Regions from separate parts of the Rhizobium sp. TAL182 genome, predicted to be linked through region 2. Evidence: predicted binding sites of a transcription regulator. Region 2 holds the regulator's gene; each other region holds the start of a gene.
The links. Region 2 encodes PhoB, which activates phosphate uptake and scavenging genes when phosphate is short. Its sites were predicted from a motif close to TGTCATNNANCTGTCAT; they were not measured.
Positions count from the first base shown of each region.

Region 1: a site for PhoB is predicted at 1,162-1,178, ahead of Tal182_RS22085 (alkaline phosphatase). Genes of this name have one in related genera too.
Region 3: a site for PhoB is predicted at 1,053-1,069, ahead of Tal182_RS00950 (DUF1045 domain-containing protein). Genes of this name have one in related genera too.
Region 4: a site for PhoB is predicted at 1,098-1,114, ahead of phnF (phosphonate metabolism transcriptional regulator PhnF). Genes of this name have one in related genera too.

Region 1 is NZ_CP021024.1:4,453,126-4,455,321, reverse strand. Features, by position in the region: gene Tal182_RS22090 (aspartate-semialdehyde dehydrogenase) at 1-825, opposite strand, end outside; partial or broken gene Tal182_RS32530 (hypothetical protein) at 936-1,115, opposite strand; gene Tal182_RS22085 (alkaline phosphatase) at 1,236-2,196, shown strand, end outside.
Region 2 is NZ_CP021024.1:553,918-556,113, forward strand. Features, by position in the region: gene pstB (phosphate ABC transporter ATP-binding protein PstB) at 1-121, shown strand, start outside; gene phoU (phosphate signaling complex protein PhoU) at 166-879, shown strand; gene phoB (phosphate regulon transcriptional regulator PhoB) at 1,014-1,697, shown strand; gene Tal182_RS02785 (GcrA family cell cycle regulator) at 2,056-2,196, opposite strand, start outside.
Region 3 is NZ_CP021024.1:193,757-195,952, reverse strand. Features, by position in the region: gene phnE (phosphonate ABC transporter, permease protein PhnE) at 1-1,019, shown strand, start outside; gene Tal182_RS00950 (DUF1045 domain-containing protein) at 1,161-1,856, shown strand; gene Tal182_RS00945 (alpha-D-ribose 1-methylphosphonate 5-triphosphate diphosphatase) at 1,870-2,196, shown strand, end outside.
Region 4 is NZ_CP021024.1:203,537-205,732, forward strand. Features, by position in the region: gene phnH (phosphonate C-P lyase system protein PhnH) at 1-551, opposite strand, end outside; gene phnG (phosphonate C-P lyase system protein PhnG) at 551-1,027, opposite strand; gene phnF (phosphonate metabolism transcriptional regulator PhnF) at 1,138-1,875, shown strand; gene Tal182_RS01015 (2,3-bisphosphoglycerate-dependent phosphoglycerate mutase) at 1,936-2,196, opposite strand, start outside.

The DNA of each region.
Region 1 (2,196 bases), 590 kb from region 2:
GCGCTTGTCGATGACAAGGCAGCCCGGGGCATCGCGCAAGATATCGCGAGCCTGATCGGCGGTGATCTCGTTTTCGAATTCGATGTTGACCGATTCCGAATGACCGATGAAGACGGGCACACGGACCGCCGTGCAGGTCACCTTGATCTTCGGATCGAGCATCTTCTTCGTCTCGGCCAGCACCTTCCATTCTTCCTTGGTGTAGCCGTCTTCCATGAAGCTATCGATGTGCGGGATGACGTTGAAGGCGATGCGCTTGGTGAACTTCTTGTTCTCGATCGGATCGGCAACGAAGACCGCGCGCGTCTGGTTGAAGAGCTCGTCCATGCCGTCCTTGCCGGCGCCGGAGACCGACTGATAGGTGGAGACGACGACGCGCTTGATCTTGGCGAAGTCGTGCAGCGGCTTCAGCGCCACCACCAGCTGTGCGGTCGAGCAATTCGGATTGGCAATGATGTTGCGCTTGGTGAACTGCGTGACGGCGTCCGGGTTCACTTCCGGCACGATCAGCGGCACGTCGGCGTCATAGCGCCAGGCCGAGGAATTGTCGATGACGACGCAGCCCTGCTGGCCGATCTTGGGCGAGAACTTCTTGGAGACCTCGCCGCCGGCCGACATCAGGCAGATGTCGGTATCGGAGAAATCGTAATTCTCCAGATTGGAAACCTTCAGCGTCCGGTCGCCGTAGGACACTTCGGTGCCCTGCGAACGTGCCGAGGCGAGCGCCACGACCTCATCGGCGGGGAAGCCGCGTTCGGAGAGGATGTTGAGCATCTCCCGGCCAACATTTCCGGTCGCTCCCGCAACTGCTACTTTAAAACCCATTTCTCAAGCTCTCTTTCTCTTCTCTCCTCTTGTCCGGTGAGGGGAAAGGCGCGACGGACGCGTCTTCCTGTCCCCAGCCGAGCCGGGGAGAGAGCGGCAGGCCAGAGACGTCAGACGGTTTTCGTCGTCGTTTTGGCCTTGGTTTTGGAAGAAACCGGAACGGCAATATCCACCCCGGCAACCCGTGCCCGGTCATCGCGTGCGGCAATGGCGTGTTCGTCGCGAACCATGGAGATTCCTTTTCCGCTGTTGCTCTTAGAAGGTTTTCCACAGGAGTCAAGGTTTTTGCGTGAGCAGACAGCAGGTCAAAAGGGGCGGCCGCAAGCCCGGACGTTTTGTCATGCCGCTGTCATGCCCGGGAGATATCCCAGCCCGGTTGTCAATGTCTGCAACGAAAACGGGGGTTTTCCATGCGTATGCTTCTCGCCGCCTTTGCGGCCACCACCATCCTCGCGGGCGCCGCTCAGGCGACGACAGTCTATCCGCTTGATCGCGCGACGATCCTTGCCGGCTCCCCATTCGATTTCAAGGTCGAGCTCAACAAGCAGATCAAGCCGGAAGATGTGAAGGTCACGGTCAACGGTAAGGATTACAAGACTGTCCTTGGGGGCGAAGCGCAGTTCATCGAGCTGGAAAAAGGCAAGGAAGACAAGGCCCTCGGTTCCGCTCTTCTGCTCCGCGGCTTGAAGATCTCGGAACCCGGCGCCTACAAGATCGAGGTCTCCGCCGGCGACGAGACGAAATCGGTCACCTGGGACGTTTACGAAACCGCCGCTCAGCCGAAGGCCAAGAACATTATCTTCCTGCTCGGCGACGGCCTTTCCGTCGCGCATCGCACCGCCGCCCGCATCATGTCCAAGGGCATGACCGAGGGCAAAGCGAACGGCCGCCTGAATATGGACGATCTCGATCATATGGCTTTTATCGGCACGTCAGCGACGAATGCCATTGCCACGGACTCGGCCAACACCATGTCGGCCTTCATGACTGGGCACAAGACGGCCGTCAACGCGCTCGGCGTCTATGCGGACCGGACACCGGCCGCACTCGACGACCCGCGCGTCGAAACCTTTGGCGAGGCCGTTCGCCGCACGACCAAGAAGTCGATCGGCATTGTCGCGACGTCCGAGATCGAGGATGCGACGCCAGCTGCGGTCGTTTCCCATACCCGCAGCCGCAACGAAAAGGCCGACATCGTCGGCATGCTGCTCGAGGTGAAGCCGGAAGTCATCCTTGGCGGCGGCTCGGCCTATTTCCTCGGCAAGGAAGTCGCCGGCTCCAAGCGGAAGGACAATCAGGATTACATCAAGCTGTTCCAGGATGCCGGCTACAAGCTTGCGACCGACAAGAACGAGTTGGCCGCCAATGCGT
Region 2 (2,196 bases):
GTCGCAGCGCACCGCCATGTTCCACCTCGGCAACCTCGTCGAGGAGAACGACACCGACAAGATGTTCACCAACCCCGACGATCCGCGCACCCAGGACTACATCATGGGTCGCTTCGGCTGATTGCGGTCATCCGAAGCCTTCCCGTTATTCGAGGACAAAGCCCCATGGCATCGACACATATTTATTCTGCCTATGATGATGATCTGAAGTTCCTCTCCAGGCGGATTTCCGAAATGGGCGGCCTGGCCGAGCAGATGGTCGCCGAATCCGTCCGGGCGCTGGTCAACGGTGATACCGCGCTGGCGCAGAAGGTGATTTCCGACGACGTGATCCTCGATCACACCGAGCGCGAAATCGGCGACAAGGCGATCGTCACCATCGCCCGCCGCCAGCCGATGGCCGCCGACCTGCGCGAAATCATGGGTTCGATCCGCATCGCCGCCGATCTCGAACGCGTCGGCGACCTCGGCAAGAATACCGCCAAGCGCGTCATCGCCGTGCAGAGCACCGGCGTTCCGCGCAAGCTCGCTCGTGGTCTCGAGCACCTGTCCGAGCTGGCGCTCGTCCAGCTCAAGGAAGTGCTCGACGTCTATACGACGCGCGCCGCCGACAAGGCGACCGCCATTCGCGAACGCGACAACGAGATCGACGCGATGTACACCTCGCTGTTCCGCGAACTCCTGACCTACATGATGGAAGATCCGCGCAACATCACGAGCTGCACGCATCTGCTCTTCTGCGCCAAGAACATCGAGCGCATCGGCGACCACGCCACCAATATTGCCGAAACGATCTACTACATGGCGACCGGCGCCCAGCCGGAAGGCGACCGTCCGAAGGACGACAGCGCCAATACCGTCGGTGCCGCCACGGAATAACCGTGCCGAACCAGCCATTGCGTGCGCGCCCGTCCGGGCGCGCAAAGAGGTCGCAGCCAATTTCTGATTTTGCGCGGGATCCCTTGCTTAAATCACTCCCGGTTTAAGGATCGTGCGCGAGGAGACGGACACGCATGATCCCGAGAGTTGCAGTTGTTGAAGACGAAGAGGCCCTCAGCGTGCTTCTCCGCTATAATCTCGAAGCGGAAGGTTTCGAGGTCGATACCATCCTGCGCGGCGACGAGGCCGAAATCAGGCTTCAGGAGCGCACGCCCGATCTCCTCATCCTCGACTGGATGCTGCCTGGCGTCTCCGGCATCGAACTCTGCCGGCGCCTGCGCATGCGGCCGGAAACCGAGCGGCTGCCGATCATCATGCTGACGGCGCGCGGCGAGGAGAGCGAGCGGGTGCGCGGACTGTCCACCGGCGCCGACGATTACGTCGTCAAGCCTTTCTCGACCCCCGAACTCGTCGCCCGCGTCAAGGCGATGCTGCGTCGCGCCCGTCCCGAGGTGCTGTCCTCGGTGTTGAAATGCGGCGATATCGAACTCGACCGCGAAACCCATCGCGTTCATCGCAAGAGCCGCGAAGTCCGCCTCGGCCCGACCGAATTCCGCCTGCTGGAATTCCTGATGTCGTCGCCGGGCCGCGTCTTCTCGCGCTCGCAGCTGCTCGACGGCGTCTGGGGCCACGACATCTATGTCGATGAACGCACCGTCGACGTCCATGTCGGCCGCCTGCGCAAGGCGCTGAATTTCTCCAACATGCAGGACGTCATCCGCACCGTCCGCGGCGCCGGCTATTCGATGGAAGCCTGAGGCTGAGGGAGTGTGTGGTCGGCGTTCCCGCCGGTGCAGCCTTTCCCAGGCCCTTCATTGCACCGGCGCGGCGTATGAGCGGGCACCACCTCACCTCTGTCATCCAGGCACCACCTCTCCTCCGTCATCCCAGGGCTTGACCCTGGGATCCATGCGGCTGGCGCTGCGGGAGGAGCGATGGCATTCAAATGCAGGGAAATTATCGAAGCCGAGTGCCTGGTCGTGGATCCCAGGGTCAAGCCCTGGGATGACGGAATGCGTGGTCGGCTTTGCTGCCAAACACAAAGGTCGCTTCCCCACTCTAATCACAAAAAACGGGCTGCTCGGCCCGTTTCTCACTCTCGACGATGTCGCCCGCTCAGCTGACGCGCGCTGCCGCCCGGCGGCGTTCGTTGATCGGCTGGTAGGCAAGCTTCTGATGGTAGCTGCAATAGGGCGAATTGTCAGGGGATTCGCAGCCGCAGAAGTGGAAATCGTCCTTCAGCGGATCGCCGACCGG
Region 3 (2,196 bases), 360 kb from region 2:
CCGACGGCAGCATCACCGTTTCCGTCAGCGGCACCGGCCGTAGCGTCACCGTCTCGAAGAGCGAAACGATCGTGACTGCACACGGCATCAGCGTCCCCGTCGACGTTTCGAGCGGCGCGCCTGAGGTGGTCGGGCCGGTGCCGAGCTGGATGACGGTCTATGACGACAACGTGCTCGCGGAGCTCGGCTTTGCCGGCGACGTCAGCATTTCCGTCGATCGCGTCAAGGTTCGCAAACGCTTCCTCGGCTGGGCGAATTTCCTCTTCGACACGCAATCCTCCTTCTTCGACAAGCCGGTCGGCGAAATCATCGGCCTCATCGTCTCCGGCCCGCGCATCAAGCCCGACCAGACCAATCTGTCGCTCGCCTTCGATGACATCTGGAACAACAGCGAATGGCAGCATGGCGACGTCTGGACCAAGCTGTTCCAGACGATCGTCATGGCCTTTCTCGGAACACTGCTCGGCGCGCTCGCCGCCTTCCCGCTCGCCTTCCTGGCGGCGCGCAACATCACACCGAACCGCCTTCTGAATCAGATCCTCAAGCGCTTCTTCGATTTCCTGCGCTCGGTCGACATGCTGATCTGGGCGCTGTTCCTGACGCGTGCCTTCGGCCCCGGGCCGCTTGCCGGCAGCGGCGCGATCTTCCTCACCGAGACCGGCACGCTCGGCAAGCTCTATTCCGAGGGACTCGAGAACATCGACAACAAGCCGCGGGAAGGCATCAAATCGACCGGCGCCCAGACGGTGCTCGTCCATCGTTACGGCATCATGCCGCAGATCGTTCCCATCTTCGTCAGCCAGACGCTCTACCAGTGGGAATCGAATGTGCGCGGCGCCACGATCATCGGCGCCGTCGGCGCGGGCGGCATCGGCCTCAAGCTCTGGGAGGCGATGCGCACCAACGCCAACTGGGAAAACGTCGCCTATATGGTCATTCTGATCCTGATCGTCGTCTTCCTGTTCGACGCCGCTTCGAACGCGCTGCGCCACCGGTTGATGGGCACGAAGACGCACTGATCGATCGATGAGGGGCGGTGGCGGCGCTGCCGCCATCATCATTCTGTCACGGAAATCTTTTAGCCGGGAGCCTGCTTGCGGTTCGCCGCCAAATCACTGCACATTGCCCTCCCCGTTTCGATGATCCCCAGGATAAAAGCCTTGCGCTACGCCCTCTATTTCTCGCCGCCGAAGGAAGATCCCCTGACCGGCGCGGCTTCGCGCTGGCTCGGCCGCGATGCTTTCACCGGCGAAACCTATCCTGCACCCGACCATGAGACACTCGGTGCGGCAGAGCAGTTCGAGCTGACCGCCGACCCACGCCGCTACGGCTTTCACGCGACGATCAAGGCGCCGTTTTCGCTTGCCGCTTCCGTCACCGAAAAGGATCTCATGGCCTTCGCGGAGGAGTTTGCCGCCCGGACCCCCGCCTTCGAGATTCCTCAACTCGTGCTCGGGCAGCTCGGCCGTTTTTTTGCCCTTGTTCCGGCTTCTCTTCATCAACCTCTTCAGGATTTCGCCGCGAAGGTGGTAAAATCCTTCGAGCCGTTCCGCGCGACGCTTTCCGAGGCCGATATCGCGCGCCGCAATCCGGAGAGGCTCAGCGACAGCCAGCGCGCCAATCTGCAACGCTGGGGTTATCCTTACGTCATGGAGGATTTCGGTTTCCACATGACGCTGAGCGGCCAGGTGCCCGAGACACGTGCCGAGACGATGAAAACGGTCCTGGCGGAGCGTTTTTCCGGTTTCACCGGCCGGCCGCTTTCGATTTCCGGCCTCGCCGTCTTCATCGAGGAGAGGCGCGGCGCCCCGTTCAAAGTTCATTCCTGGCTGCCGCTTTCCGGCGCCAAAAGCTGAAAGACCTGACGATATGAGCAAAGAGACCGTCTTTTCCAACGCCCGCATCGTTCTGGAGGACGACATCCTTTCAGGATCGATCCTCATCCGCGACGGCAAGATCGCCGACGTCTCCGAAGGCAATTCGGTAGCCGGCGAAGATTTCGAGGGCGATTACGTCATTCCCGGCCTTGTCGAACTGCATACCGACCATCTCGAAGGCCATTACCAGCCGCGCCCGGGCATCCGCTGGCACAAGACCGCTGCCGTCCAGGCGCATGACGCCCAGATCGTCACATCGGGCATCACGACGGTCTTCGACTGCCTGCGCATGGGCGCGGACGAGGACGGCGGTTTCGAA
Region 4 (2,196 bases), 350 kb from region 2:
GACGTCAGCACGATGTCGATGCCGCGCGGGAAGAGCGCACGGTTCTCGGTCCAGAGCCTGAGGAAGGTCTCCGGCAGCCCCGCCGGCGCGATCTCCACGACGCTCTGGATGCCCGGACCCATCAGCGCCAGCCTGCGTCCGCCTTCGAGTTCGGGAAGTTCGATGACGACAGTCGTCGAGCGGTCGGGATATTCCTGCGTGCCTGATGCGAACAGGCCGAAGGAGCAAAGCGCAGTGCCCGCCTCAATGAAGGCAAAACGCGCATCGGCCTTTTCGGCTGTCAGGGGCGCGCCGGTGTGGAAGCCGAGCCACTCCGGCATGGCGGATTTCGCCAGTCCCGAGGTAAGCCAGACTGATGTGTCGTGGTCGCAAAGGGTGAGCGCGATCGCGCCGGCGGCAATGCCGAGCGGCGCCGGCGGAGCGATATCGGGCGCAACTGTCTGGATGGCGCCGGGACGGGCCATGCCGTCCATCAGCATCTTGAAGACGCTCTGCGCATGGAAAACCGGGTCGGCAAAACCGCCGGTCAAGGCTTCTGTCGCAAGACCCATCAGTTGTCTCCCCGTACCATGGTGAAGAAATCGACGCGGGTTGCCGCCGTCTCGTCCGCCTTGCGGCACTCAGCGACGGCGATGCGTGCGGCAATCGGCGAAAGCAGCGCCTGTTCGACGAAATCCCTGGTCGCCTCCTCCTGCCAGAGCGCATCGAAGATCGCCGCAAGGCGGGCCTTCTCCCGGTCGGTGCCGAGCGCCTGCGCATGGCCGATGGAGCCGGTCTCGAGCCGCACCGTTGCGCGCGTCACCGTCACCTCGCCGAGATTGAAAGGAGCTCCGCCGCCGCCGATGCGGCCGCGCACCATCACCAGTCCCGTCTCCGGTCCGCGCACCGGATAAGCCACGGGCTTCTGCGGCAACGCATCCCAGGCTACCTGGAGTTCGCTCCGTTCCGCACGCGCCAGCAGATCGGCGGCGCGTTTGCGCTCCGAGACCGTCTGTGACGCGGCGTCTTTCTTGTCCGCTGATATCATCGCTGCTTTCCCCGAAATGTCTATTGATATAGACAACCATACAAGCTATACCTAGCCTTAAATCGGTGTCGTGACAAGCGTGTGACATCGTGGGGCAAGGCAGGGGCAGAATGGCAGGACTGAAGCAGGTGCAGAGGCAGACAGGTGTGGCGCTCTGGCGTCAGATCGCCGATCGAATTCGCGAGTCGATCGGCAATGGAACCTATGACGAAACGGGAATGGTGCCGCCGGAAACGGTGCTGGCGCTGCAATTCGGCGTTAACAGGCATACGGTGCGCAGTGCGCTGGCGGCGCTGGCGCAGGAGGGAATCGTGCGCGCGGTGCAAGGTCGCGGCACGTTGATCGAGCGTAAGGAGCGCTTGAACTTCCCGATCACCCGGCGCACGCGCTTCACCGCCGGCATCGGCGATCAGGCGCGTGAGACGCGTGGTCTTCTGCTCGATGAGGCGCAGGAGGAGGCGAGTGCCGAGGTTGCCCGCTGGTTGGGCCTGAAACAGGGCGAGCAGGTGATCCGGCTGGAAACATTGCGCCATGCCGACAGGCGGCCGGTTTCAAAGGCGACGAGCTGGTTTCCCGCTGAACGCTTCGCGGGGATCGGCGAGGCCTACCGAAAGCATGAATCGATCACCAAGGCTTTCGCCGAGCTCGGGCTGGCGGACTACGTCCGGGCGACGACCGAGGTGACGGCCGCCCATGCTGCTACAGCCGACCTTGCCGATCTGGAACTCACCCCCGGCGCGATCCTGCTGATCGCCAAGGCAATGAACACCGATCTCGACGGCGTGCCGGTGCAATATTCGATCAGCCGTTTCGCCGCCGACCGGGTGCAGTTCACGATCGAGAACTGAGGCCAATAATTGAGGCAAGGCGTGCCGACCGCTTCCGACGGCACGCCTCATCGAATTAGACTAGTGTGCGCCGGACATATCGCCCAGAACTTCCTTGGACGCGACGGTGGAATCCGCCTTCAGCGTGTAGACCATCGGAACGCCGGTCGCGAGATTGAGGGCGAGCACGCCTTCTTTGCTCAGCTTGTCGAGCACCATGACCAGCGAGCGCAGCGAATTGCCATGGGCGGCGACCAGCACCTTTTCGCCGCGCAGCACGCGCGGCAGGATTTCCGTGAGGTAGTAAGGCCAGACACGGGCGCCGGTGTCGCGCAGGCTCTC